DNA from 3 places in the Paenibacillus sp. EB106-04-04-XG159 genome. Region 3 is predicted to be linked to each of the others. Evidence: riboswitches for the same ligand, from Rfam matches in the RefSeq annotation. Region 3 holds a riboswitch; each other region holds the start of a gene.
What was found. A riboswitch is a leader RNA that binds a small molecule or an ion and turns the genes downstream of it on or off. The one in region 3 is predicted to bind cyclic di-GMP.
Positions count from the first base shown of each region.

Region 1: another riboswitch for cyclic di-GMP. It lies ahead of AC3WTP_RS00200 (OmpL47-type beta-barrel domain-containing protein); the one in region 3 lies ahead of AC3WTP_RS15225 (vWA domain-containing protein).
Region 2: another riboswitch for cyclic di-GMP. It lies ahead of AC3WTP_RS07150 (glycoside hydrolase family 73 protein); the one in region 3 lies ahead of AC3WTP_RS15225 (vWA domain-containing protein).

Region 1 is NZ_JBYTDY010000001.1:43,747-48,415, forward strand. Features, by position in the region: gene AC3WTP_RS00200 (OmpL47-type beta-barrel domain-containing protein) at 1-2,574, opposite strand, end outside; cyclic di-GMP riboswitch class I at 2,667-2,764, opposite strand; gene AC3WTP_RS00205 (leucine-rich repeat domain-containing protein) at 2,977-4,669, shown strand, end outside.
Region 2 is NZ_JBYTDY010000004.1:264,078-268,746, forward strand. Features, by position in the region: gene AC3WTP_RS07145 (bifunctional diguanylate cyclase/phosphodiesterase) at 1-1,251, shown strand, start outside; cyclic di-GMP riboswitch class I at 1,248-1,332, shown strand; gene AC3WTP_RS07150 (glycoside hydrolase family 73 protein) at 1,485-2,129, shown strand; gene AC3WTP_RS07155 (ABC transporter ATP-binding protein/permease) at 2,309-4,648, shown strand.
Region 3 is NZ_JBYTDY010000011.1:166,506-171,174, forward strand. Features, by position in the region: partial or broken gene AC3WTP_RS15225 (vWA domain-containing protein) at 1-2,555, opposite strand, end outside; cyclic di-GMP riboswitch class I at 2,681-2,770, opposite strand; gene AC3WTP_RS15230 (Gfo/Idh/MocA family protein) at 3,164-4,258, opposite strand; gene AC3WTP_RS15235 (sugar phosphate isomerase/epimerase family protein) at 4,261-4,669, opposite strand, start outside.

The DNA.
Region 1 (4,669 bases), on a different contig from region 3:
GTCGTTTCCGTTTGCAATGCTTTGCTTAAAGTTGCTTGGTGCTTGCATGATCGGAGCAACCAGAGTAAGTGAAATTTGACTCCCCTCAATAGACTCACCGAAGCGGTCGCTAAAAGAATGGACCTCAAAGGTGTACTCACCAGCCGGCATATTAGGATACGTAACAGACGTAGTCGTTACGGTGCTTTTCAATACCTTTTCCCCGTCAATGATCTGGTAGATTTTATAGGCAGTTGCGTACGTGACGGAGTTCCATTTCAGTGTGATGTTATTGCCGTTGGAAATACTTTGTGTAAGATTTCCCGGTGCTGCCATCATCAGTTGATCCAGATTTATTGAGATTTTACTTCCTTCTGCCGATTCACCAAAGCGCGTACTTACCGAATGCACCACATAAATATGGTCGCCCGCTGGTACATTTACGATCGTTGCAGTGAGGGAAGTTACAGTTGCTTTCAGTACTTCTTGACCGTCTACCAGCTCATAAACCTTGTAACTGTTGGCGTAAGGTACTGTTGTCCAAGTCAACACAACATTATTTCCGTTTTTGATGGTAAAGGCAAGATTGCCCGGACCTGTCATCGTCGGATGAACCAATGAAAAATTGACTTCCGCCCCCTCAGGCGATTCACCCAAAACCGTTGAGAAAGATTTAATAACAAAGTCATAATCTCCCGCAGGCATGTTCGTGTAGGAAACGGATGTACCAGTTACTGTGCTTTTCAGGACATGTTGTCCGTCAATCACCTGATATACTTTGTAGCTTGTTGCATAACTGCTTGCCGTCCATTTCAATGTAATATCGTTTCCGTTTGTAATGGTATACGTCAAGTTTGTCGGTGCTTGCATAATTTGTCCGGTGAGTGTGAAAGTAAGTGTGCTTCCCTCCGCCGACTCCCCAAAACGAGTGGAATAGGTATAAACTTCGTAGGTGTATTCACCCGGCGTCATATTGGTGTATGCCACGCTTGTACCGGTCACTGTACTTTTTAATACCTTTTGTCCATCGATGATTTGATAAACCTTGTAGCTATTTGCATACGACGCGGCATCCCAGCTTAAAGAGAAACTGGTCGCACTTTGGGTCTTCTGAACCAAATTCTGCGGCGGTTGAATGGCAGGGTGAGCCAGTGTAAACGTGAGCTTGCTTCCTTCCGGTGACTCGCCAAAGCGGGTGGAATAAGAATGCACTTCGTAGTTGTAATCTCCTGCCGGCATGTTGCTAAATGTCACGGTTGGACTAGTTACCGTACTTTTTAACACTTTTTGACCGTCAATGATTTGATAAACCTTATAGTTGTTAACGTTGGCTACAGTTCCCCAGGTTAAAACGATGTCGTTGCCATTGTTGATTTTATAAGTGAAGTTATCCGGAGCAGCCATAGCCACATCGTCCAAGTTGACAGTAACCTGGCTTCCGTCCGGGGATTCACCGTAACTATTGCTGTAAGAATGAACCTCAAACAGATAAACCCCTACCGGTTGGTTGGTGTACGTTACAGTTGTACCTGTGATGGTACTTTTTAATACTTTTTGACCATCAACAATTTGGTAAACCTTATAACTATTTGCATTTGCAACCGCGCCCCAGCTCAAAGTAATATCGTTTCCGTTTTTCACTACATAAGTCAGGTTGCTTGGTGGAGCCATGATTACGTCACCTAAAGTGACGGAGATCTGGCTTCCTTGTTCTGATTCACCGAAGCGGTCACTATAGGAGTGAACCTCATAAACATAGGTACCGGTAGACATGTTGCTGAAAGTAACGCTTGTACCAGTCACCGTATCTTTTAGAACTTTTTGGTCGTCGATAATTTGATAGACTTTGTAGCTGTTTGCATAGGTGGCGGAGCTCCATTTCAGATTGATGTCTGTTCCACCGTTTGTTACTGTGTACGCGAGATTTCCTGGCGCAGCCATAACTGGCAGCCCCACCGTTACCTCTAATGGATTGGACAGAGGTGATTCACCGTATTTGGAGTTTACAGCGGACACCGCATAGGTGTATGTTCCAGCAGGTGCGTTTGTAATTTTGTATGTACGGTCCTTGAGCGAAGAGACTAGTGTCTTTTCTCCATCTGCACCAATTTGATAGAGACTGTAGGTTTCAGCATACTGTGACGATCCCCAGTTCAGTACAAGATCGTTTCCATTCTGGAAGGTATAAGTTAAGGTAGCTGGTGCCGCCATTATCGGATAAACGATATTAACCGTAATCGGTGCACATGGCCCTGATTCACCTTCAGCACTTAGCGTTGAAACGACATAAGTGTAAGAACCTTCCGAAAGGGCGTTAATGTTATAATAGTTCGATTTTGTTGTACCTAGCAGGTTGAGTTGACCATCACCTATTTCATAGATATTGTACCCAGTCGCTTGGTAAACAGAATTCCATGTGAGTTTTACGTCACTTGGTGTTACAGGTTGGTAGTCGAGGTTACTCGGTGGCAAAATACTGCTGCCAGCCAAGGCAGCATTTTGTGCAAACACATTTGCAATTGGAAAGAACAATTGCAACACAAGTAGCATCGACACGAGTAAAGGCAAGCTACTCCTAAATCTTTTTCTCATCATCTTGTTCTACCTTTCATAATGGATTTAGGGAAAAAGGCATGCGAAAAAGAACCTTACATACAAGGTTCATAGAAAATAATACTATGATGCCTTGTGGCAACCGGCTGCCATCCACATCATGTAAAAAACGTTGTGGTACAGGCCCTTGGCTTTGCGTCTCATAGTTTCCTATGATTTGCCTTTTTCACTTGGTTAATTGTAACTACGAATCTATCATACGACCTAGAACTGACGGTGTGAATAGGTACAAACTACCAAGATCCGGTCTTTTGTCATAGGTTAAGTCATATTATTAAACCACCCAAAATTATCCAATCATGATATGATCTTAAAGATAATTAGATACTTTAGATCAATATATAGTTTTGTCTTAATAGATAAGGATATCAGGAGGGGTGGCCAGTGGAAATACTTAAATTAAATTGTCCAAATTGTAATGGGAACGTTGAATACAAGGAAGGGCAAACATTCAAATGTCCATATTGTAAAACGGAATTATTGTTGAAGGAGAATAACGTCTATTTTGTTGACCAAACGATCAACAATTATTATGGGACATCACCTGTTAAAACAACAACACGCCCAAATACGAATTTAAAGATGCTATTCATTGTGCCGCTCGCACTTGTTTGTTTAATGGTTGGATATTTCTTTACTAGCAATCAATCAGAATACAGCAGCGATGTAAAAGTACCTATTCGAACAATGCCTGAAAGCGAAGTTCTCCTGTTCTTTTTAAAAGATATTTTTAATAAAGGCGCAGTGATGCCTACAGGAGAAGAAATCGCAAGCATCCGTTATTTGTCTACTCGCTATGATGACGATCAGTGGCACCTTGCTTACAGCTTTGACGATCCATTTACGAATGAGCATGCTGAAATTTCCGACTATGTGATTACGGATAAGATATTGAATACACAAAGAATCGAACAAAAAGACTTTGAGGCATTTAGCGGACTAACGGTGATAAATCTAATGGGTGAATACCAAGTTTCACAAGGTCAGAAAGTGAGTTTTCAACATTTACAAGGGTTAAAAAGCTATACAGGCGGATTTAACGAATCATTTAGAGAGATTGCACATTATTTTGGTGATAAAGCTAAAATAGTTGAACTCTCCACACAAATTCGAAGTAATGCGGAAATGGCTTTATTATTAGAGTTTCCGAATCTACAATCGCTTGAAATTAGTTATGTAGATGAATCGGTTACCGACTTCCATCTGCTGAATCAACTGCCGTTAAAATCATTGTCTTTAAGAACTATCAATGATTTGAAGTGGTTGTCTTCATTAACTGGTTTGGAGTCATTGGCAATAGATAATAGTGAAGCGACGGATTTCAGCGCGTTCTATTCACTGAGTCAATTACAAGAGTTGAAGCTTACGTCAGTAAGAAATTTAAAAACGCTGGATTTCATACAAAACATGCCTAACTTGCAGTCGCTTGATCTTGAGAATGTTGACATTGCGAATTTAGAACGCCTTAAAAATAAGTCATCATTGACGAATCTGCGGTTATCTTCTCTCTATAAAGTGGAATCTATTGAGGTTGTGAATAGTTTGAATTCACTGACCGAATTGTCTATAACAGGTTATAACGGCACTGTATCATCGATCGTAGCACCAAATTTAAAGAAAGCTGAATTAATAGGTACTTTCATACCAAAGTTAGAGGCGCCTGCTTTAAAATCTTTAACTGTTTACATACGCGGGTCGGAAAATAATTTGGATGGGGCAGATTTAGTGAAATACCCGCAGCTAGAACAACTTTCAGCGATGGAGTATGGAGACTTTATAGGTATTAATTCCTTAAATCGTCTGCCAAGTCTGCAAACATTAAGTTTAAATGAGACTTCTTTTTACGATGAAATGAGTGAATTGTTCAATTTGCAGCATGTAAAAACGTTAAATTGTAATCAATGTAAGTTCCAAATAAATAGTCAGGATCCGTTTGCGAATAACACGCTGGAACATTTAACTTTTAATGATGTATCTTTTCGAATAGGTAATGGTGACTGGTTGCATGAAGTGGATAAGGTGATGCCTTACTTTGCTGATGTGACAGCCTTACGTTCATTTACGATGCAAGACGGCT
Region 2 (4,669 bases), on a different contig from region 3:
AGTCTGTCTAAATTTCGATTGGATGTACAGAACCAGCTTATTCAATATCCAGAACAGCGTTTCGCAATCGTAGAATTCAATGTTGATCGTTTTAAATATATTAACGAAATCTGCGGCTTCGAAGCGGGCGATCAGATCCTGATGTATATAGCAAAGACCATATCGGATAATCTCTTACCTACGGAAATAGTAGGGAGAGGTAATGGTGCTCAATTTATTTTCCTTGCAACATGCGAACATGATCATGAATTAATGGGTAGGATGAATCATCTGACTAAGCAGTTGAGTGATTATCACCGTGATTTTACAGCAAGATACCGATTAGTGATCAAGTGCGGCATCTACTCTATTATCGATCGTACGACAGACATCAATGTGATGATTGATCGTGCTGAGATGGCCTGCAAGTGTATCAAAAGGGAAGATGAATGTACTTGTCTTTTCTTTAATGAAGAAATGCTGTATCAAGAGATTAAGGTTCAAGAGCTTGTCAGCAGCATGCATGCCGCATTGAATAACGGCGAATTTGTTGTATACCTGCAGCCAAAATACGATCTGAAACACGCCCGTATATATGGCGCGGAGGCATTGGTCAGATGGATACATCCAGTAAGGGGATTGATCCCTCCGGGTGATTTCATTCCTGTATTTGAACGCAATGGATTTATAGTCAACTTGGATTTAATGGTGTTTGAAGAGGTATGCCGACTGCTTAGAATGTGGATGGATAAGGGGATTAGGCCTCACCCGATCTCAGTCAATATTTCGCGTATGCATCTATTTCGAGAACATTTTGTAATCCGTTTAGAGCAGATCATTAAGAAGTATGATGTTCCCGCTGAGTTCATTGAGTTGGAGTTGACGGAGTCTATCGTATTCGAGAATATCAAGTATCTATGCGATATCTTATTACAACTTAAGAAAGTAGGATTTTCTATCGCGATAGATGACTTTGGAACGGGATATTCCAGCCTTAATATACTCCAATCCATTCCTGCAGATGTCATCAAGCTGGATCGTGGATTTATGATGAGCGTTGCAGATGATGAGAGAGGCAAGATTGTGGTTACCAATATGATTAACTTGGCGACCGATCTTAATATGAAAGTAGTAGTAGAAGGCGTAGAAACCGAGGAGCAAACTCAATTTCTTCGCAATATTAATTGTGACTTGGCACAGGGCTATTACTTTGCCAAGCCGATGCCATGGAAAGAGTATGAAAGCTTGATGATGAGCAATGAACAAATCTGAATAATGGGTAAACCTGTCGAAAGGCAGGGACACAAAGCCATAGGGTCTAAAGCCATTAAGGTATGACAGCCGGTTGCATGCATCATCTATTATTAGCTGTGCATTCAACCTCGCTGTCAGAAGATGATTAGCGATATTTTTGTTGGAATGGACAGGTATATGCGGCGTTCCTCTTCTGGATTTCATTAATAAACTAGTAGTACAACTCCAGAAGAAAGGAGATGATATAAAGCATGAAGCCTGATGAATTTATATCAAGAATCGCTGCTTATGCTGTAGCAGACATGCGTCGCACACGCGTCCCGGCATCTCTTACCATCGCTCAAGCCATACTCGAGAGCGCTTGGGGCGAGTCCGGGTTAACGAAGTCTGGCAATAATCTATTTGGCATCAAAGGCACTGGCACTGCTGGAGGCGGTACTTATAGTACAAAGGAGCATGTGAATGGCAAATGGGTGACTATTAACGCTCCGTTTCGGCACTACCATAACTGGGGAGAAAGTATTGCTGACCATAGCAAGCTGATTCTTGCAGGAACTAGGGACAAGCCCAATCGTTATCACGGCGTGCTGGGCGCTGATTATAAGACGGCTGCATACGCGATTCGAGTTGGTGGCTATGCGACCGACCCGGAGTACCCGCAGCTGTTGATCCGTCTGATCGAGCAGTACAAGTTATACGAATTCGACGTGGGGGAGGACGACACATTGAACCTAACGGACAATCAACGCAAGCAGTTGGTGGACACGCTTGCTGCATTGATTCAGAAAGGTGTCATTTCCGATGCATCGTGGGTCGATAAAGCGGAGAAGGGGACGCTTACCGTATCGGAATTGACATGGTTGAATACCATTATCTTGTCACGCAGCATCAAATAATCATCATTGATCATTGAAGCGAGCCGGAGGATCCACCCTGCGGCTTTTTATCATGTGAGAAATACCGGCGGCGTCATAATCATAGTGGATATGAGCATAATGAGAAAGACTACATGAGTTGAAATTTCCGTAAGCATGCATCAACCTTATACATAGATAGAAAGGAGTGAAATCTTCACATGCTGCAGTTGAAACATATTACGAAGAGCTACAAGACCGGAGATTTTACTCAGGTAGCCTTGAACAAGGTCAGTCTTAACTTTAGAGAAAGCGAGTTTGTAGCGATCCTTGGACAGAGTGGATCTGGCAAGACTACGCTGTTGAATGTCATTGGCGGACTGGATCAGTATGACAGCGGAGAGCTGATCATCAACGGACAGTCAACTACACATTTTAAAGACAGTGATTGGGACGCTTATCGGAATAACAGCGTGGGCTTCATCTTCCAGAGCTACAACCTGATCTCGCATCTGAGCATCGTTGACAATGTCGAGATGGGGATGACGCTGAGTGGAGTACCTTCGTCTGAAAAGCGTCGCAAGGCGATAGAAGCGCTGGAGAAGGTCGGGTTGAAAGACCATATGCATAAGAAGCCGAATCAGCTGTCAGGGGGGCAGATGCAGCGTGTCGCGATCGCGCGCGCGCTGGCTAACAATCCGGACATTATTCTGGCGGATGAACCGACCGGCGCCTTGGATACCGAGACCAGTGAACAGATCATGGAGCTGATCAAGACGATCGCGGAAGACAAGCTGGTCATCATGGTTACGCATAATCCCGAGTTGGCGGAGCAATACGCGGATCGCGTGATCCGATTCTCCGACGGCCAGGTGGTTGCTGATACCAATGCACTTGCTGAACAGGAAGTAAGTCCAGATTATAAGCTGAAGAAGACAAGCATGAGTTTCTTTACAGCGCTCAAGCTTTCAGGTAAAAATATCTCTACAAAAAAGTGGAGAACCGGATTAACCGCCTTTGCAGCCAGTATCGGTATTATCGAGATCGCCTTGGTTCTCTCCTTATCGAACGGATTCGATAAGCAGATCAACTCCTACGAAAAGAGCGCATTATCGAACTTTCCACTTACGATTACGGAGTCTGTTATGAACATGGATGCTGCACAGGATCCTACATTAGGGGTTCCGGACTTAGAATCCTATCCAGAAGAGAAGAAGCTGTTCCCCTATGATCCGAGCGAGAATTCAATCATGCATACGAATGTGCTGACAACAAAATATATGGATTATTTGGGGAAGATTGATCCAGCGCTGCTTGACGGTATATCTTATACGCGCAAGGTGAATATGAACTTGTTGAAGTCAGATGGGACTACGGCGACAACAGTTAATCAAGGAAATATTAACTTCTATGCTTACCCTAGAAAGCCAGGACAATCATCAGGGAGCTACTTGGAGCAATACTACGATCTGCTGGAAGGAAGGTTCCCGACATCCAAGAATGATCTTGTCTTGGTCGTGGATGAATATAACCGCTTAAGTGAACCAGCGCTTGAGGCGCTTGGTATTGACTATAATGCGGATAGCATTGACTTGGTTGATCTGGTCGGGCATGAGTTGAAGCTCGTGATGAACGACGATTATTATCAGAAAGTGGATGGGCGGTTCACGGTAAATAGAACACCCTCAAGTCTGATGGAGCTGTACAACAGCGATAAGGCGATCACGTTAAACATCGTCGGTGTTATTCGCGCACAGGAGCAATCCAAGATGGCTTCACTGCCTGCGGGCATCGCTTATTCTGATGAGCTTGCTACAACTTTTATCGATAACGCGAAGAAATCAGAGATTGTTAAGGCGCAGCAGGAGTCTGAGGTTAACGTTATCACAGGCGAGATGTTGGCAATGACATCGGACGGCATGCCACCAGCGTCAGAAGGAATGTCCTCCAACGCTCTGACGAAGGAGCAGATGCTTGCCACACTAGGCGCAACGGAGATTCCCGCTTCGATCTCGCTCTATCCGATTGATTTTGGCGCGAAGGAATCGATTACGGCTTATCTGGATGCGTGGAATACAGGTAAGAATGAAAAAGACAGAGTGGTATATACAGATATGGCAGCTGTCGTAACGGAAATATCAAGCAGCATCATGGATGGGATTACGTTGGTGCTCATCGCATTCGCGGCGATATCGCTTGTGGTATCCCTTATCATGATCGGGATTATCACTTATATATCCGTGCTGGAAAGAACGAAGGAGATCGGGGTGCTCCGCGCCTTGGGTGCTAGGAAGAAGGATATTACGCGCGTATTTAATGCAGAGACCTTTATTATCGGCGCTTGCTCAGGAATACTCGGGATTTGCATCGCGTATCTGTTGACCTTCCCTGTCAATTCGGTGATGTACAAGGTAACCGAGCTTACGAATGTTGCGCAGCTTAACCCGGTCCATGCCGTTTTGCTGGTCGTGATTAGCGTCGTCCTGACGATGCTTGGCGGCTTCATCCCCGCGAAGATGGCGGCGAAGAAGGATCCGGTTGCGGCTCTGCGCAGTGAGTAATCAACTAAGCAGCAATAAAAA
Region 3 (4,669 bases):
AATGTGTACGTATGTGTCGCATTCACTGGCGTGTAGCCCGCAACCGTTTCAGCAGTCAAGTTCACTGTTCCAGCGGTTACTCCCTCGAACTTAGCTTCATCAGCCAGCACTTTGTTTGTGCCTTCTTCGAGGTATTTCACTGTTACCGTTTGCTTATCTGCTTTGTAAAAGAACGTATACGATTGGCCAGCTCCTGCTTTGAATGTGTACGTATGTGTCGCATTCACTGGCGTGTAGCCCGCAACCGTTTCAGCAGTCAAGTTCACTGTTCCAGCGGTTACTCCCTCGAACTTAGCTTCATCAGCCAGCACTTTGTTTGTGCCTTCTTCGAGGTACTTCACTGTTACCGTTTGCTTATCTGCTTTGTAGAAGAATGTGTATGTTTGATCAGCTTTTTTTGTGAATGTGTACGTATGTGTCGCATTCACTGGCGTGTAGCCGGCAACCGCTGCTGCAGTCAAGTCTACTGTTCCAGCGGTTACTCCTTCGAAGTCCTTCTCAGGAGCCAGCACTTTGTTCGTACCTTCTTCAAGGTACTTCACCGTTACATTCTGTGAATTTGCCGTATAGTAGAATGTAAATTCCTGATCAGGCTTATTCGTAAATGTATACGCATGAGTTGCTTCCACTGCCGTATATCCCGGAATCGTTGAAGCGTTCAAGGTTACTTGTTGGCCAGTCTTACCTGGCACAGTTGTCGGCTGAATCAGCTCAGTAGTGGTACCTTGCAGCATGTGCTTGACCTTAACCGTTTGATCTTTACCGACATAATTGAACGTAATGTGAATGTCATTGCCCGGCATCTTGCCAGTTACCACACCACCATTGATCATCAAAGCGTGGTTTCCAGTAATCACCACTTTTGAGAAGTCATAGCCTTCAAACGTCTCATTACTGTAGTTCAGCTGAACACCTTGCCCCTTCGGCTCAGTCACAGCTGCCTTCAGTACTGTGTCGCCTGCTTTGTGATCGACGGTCACATTGTAGATGCCTTCCGTATAACCGAAATAGACAGTTGGAGAAGGATTATTCATCGTCAGCGTAACACTTGTTGGATTATTTCCAACCAATAGTGAATGACCTGGATGCTGAATAGCAGGTACAGAATAAGTTTGACCAATTTTCAGAGCATCTGTGCCTTCATATACGAATTTATGCTCGTATAATTTTGCAGCTAGATCTGGTCTATCAATTGGCACTGGATTTCCCGCTTCATTGATCGGGACCCCATCTGCGTTGACTTTATATCCCCAGACCTTGATTGAACCTTTACCGTAGCTTACCTCAGGAACAACAAAATCTTTAGAGATAGGTTTATCATTAACATTGTTGTAAGTTAAAGTTGTTGTTTTGTTTGTCGGATAGAGAATATCGGGATCTGGTTTAGGCACATGGTTCTGATCCATGACTACCTTGTAAGTCAATGTCGCTGGGAAATTCTCAGAAATATCCCCGATATCCCAAGATAAAGTTTCAGTAGCAGGATCATAGGTTACAGTACCCTGGCTAGCTGTATAAACCGAGCTGTCGAATGTATTGCCATTCAACTTCAGGTTAAACATCTCACCCATTGGATCACTAACCTTTGCACCAGAGGCAGCATAAGCAATTCTACCTGCAAGCTCCGTGTAAATAGCTTCAAGATCTGAACTATTTCCAGAGTAATAGCCCTTATTCTGACTATTCTTCAGTACATAGACTGCATCAGCGTCATTGCCAACACTAAGACCCACAGAATAAATGCCAATCTTTGAATTTATGATAGCCTTAGCTTCTGAGATCGTACCTATACCGTGATCTTGGATTCGGTAATTTCCAATTTTATAACCTGGATACCAAGTAGGGTTCCACCACGGTCCTTCGGAATAACCAGTATTAATCTTGAAATCTTCGCCATTGCCTAAGCGACTGGTAAAGTCCTTCAATACAAAGTTATAACGATTCTCTGGCCAAGTGTATGCTGTTGCTGTAGTTGCCTGATAGCTATACGTTGGTCTACCGTCACTCAGTAAGACGACAACTTTATTCTTCGCAGAGCTCGAACCTAATAATGAATTTGCTTCTCTTAGCCCTGCCTGAATATTAGTTCCTCCGCTAGCGGAGATCCCGTTAATTGCTTTTTTCAAACTCTTAATATCAGCATTAGAAGTACCTTTAAAGTCAGACTCCACTTCTGATTTAGTACTAAAGCTCACAACTGCAACGCGAGTAAGCGAGCCCTCCTTAAGCAGCTCATCTACGAACTTTATCGCAGCATTTTTAGCACTAGTCATTCGATCAGAGTCATTCATACTGCCCGACTTATCGACGACCAACACTACATCTGAGCTCTGTTGAACATTCTTACCTTCAACCTTAAGTGTTACCTGCCATTCTCCTGGTGCTCCTGTCGGCACAGCAACCTTCGACAGATTGGTGGCTCCAGGATTTGGCCATATAAGCCCGTCACCTTGTGATGCATTCGCAAAAGCATTCGAGCTGGTACCAGGCATGAGTCCTAGAATAATGGACACGATGCTCAGCCAATTAATCGCGATTCTTAGTCGCTTCTTCATTGACTTACCTCCTTCATAAGTTAATTTATGTAAACCTCCAACTAAACCACATCAATCCACAGCTGGTTTAGCTAAGAAAAATAAAATAGTCCGGCTACATAACGCATCATGCTCAGCATAATGCTATATGCAACCGGACTATCATCAGCCTTTTTCTGGCCCTAAGACTCCAAGCTTTGCGACCTAACCTTTCAGTTAGTGTGCCTTATGTAATTGTCAAGGAACATGGTCGCAAAACTACATGTCATATGATTACTCCGTCTTACAAATTAAATCATATTCATAATGATTCGTGTTGTCAATTCATGTTAATCGATAATAAAAATGTAAATTCCGTTCTAAAAATGTCACTTGATAATAGAAATATATGATTTTTGTCGAATAAGCATCTTTTTTCAGTGCAAAAAACCGAGAAGAGTGATAATTTCACTCAACTCGGTCCTTAAATGTTCACAAATAAATTTTATGTAATTTACCGGTAAACGCTTTCCGCTTCCATTCGCGATATCATTCTACATTTTTCTTGTTTATTAATAATTGTTCTGTGAACTACTTTGACAAAACCAAACGTCACACTTAGCACTTATTCGATACTGCACCCAAAATGGTCACTTGGTTCTTAATCTTGATGGTGTCAGATTAATAGCCTGAGCTTGTGCTTCCAAACAAAGCTGAGCAGCCTTAAAAGCATGCGCTTGCGTCATGGCGTGCTCGGTACGATTCAAGCAATCGAGAATGAGCTCCCCGAAGAATGGACATCCAACCTTTCCGGCTACATGCTCATAATGCTCGCCTTCCTTGTTCACCCAATACACGTGATCAGATGTATTCGAACGCCCCACATCAGTGTACTTCCGCAATTCGATATACCCTTCTGTTCCTAGGATTATGGTGCGTCCATCTCCCCAGGTCCCTAAGCCATCAGGCGTGAACCAGTCCACTCGAAAATAATGGCTTGCCCCATTATCCCCAACCAGCGCAGCATCACCGAAATCCTCTAATTCCGGAAACGCTTCGTTATTGTAATTCGCAACCTTGCTGTGCAGTACAGTCGCGTCTTGACAGCCAGCATAGAACAGAAACTGCTCAATCTGATGGCTGCCGATGTCGCATAGAATACCGCCGTATTTCTCACGTTGAAAGAACCATTCCGGTCGACTAGATGCGTTCAAGCGATGCGGTCCTGTTCCCATTACCTGAATGACACGACCGATAGCGCCCTGCTGAATTAATTGCCCAGCATACACTGCGCTCTCTACATGAAGTCGTTCACTATAATAAACCATATATTTTTGCTTGGTCAGCTCAACTTGCTTTCTTGCGGCAGCTAATTGCTCAAGAGAGGTGAAGGGTGTCTTATCCGTAAAATAATCCTTACCATGCGCCATCACTCGAAGCCCTAGCTCACACCGTTCAGATGGTACTGCAGCAGCCGCAACCAAGCGAATGTCCGGATCTTCTAGAATCTCAGCTGCATCACGAGCGACACGAACTTCAGGATATACGTTAACGAAGGCGTCCACCTTTGCCGGATCGGGATCATATACCCATTTTAAAGTAGCTCCAGCTTCGATTAACCCATTGCACATCCCATACACATGCCCATGATCGAGAGCCATCGCTGCAATCTGGAAATCGCCGGGCCTCACTACTTCCTTCGCTTCATGGCGAGGAGCATATCGCATACCGTCAGATCGATTCATGATTATTCCTCCGCTGCTGTTCTTAGATCTGATATCCATTTCACATAAACATTCATCATTTCGCGTGAAGAATACGTACCGCTGAAATCCTCACAACCGCAATAGCCGTCGTATCCGACCGCTATCAAGTCCGACATTACCTGCTGCCAATCCACAAGTCCCCATTGAAGCGGAGACCATGTGAAGGAAGCGTTATCGCGTTTTTCATAAGGGATCACATCCGCATTCTTGACATGAACATGAGACAAATACGGCCCAAGCAATTCTAAGCCCATGCGATAATTCTCATAACCTTCAAACATCATATTTCCAGGATCAAATAGTACACCGAATAGGGACTCTTCAAATGCGGACACGATCCGATGTGCGGCGCTCGCGCTTGCCGCGATCGTTCCATGGTGCGTCTCGATT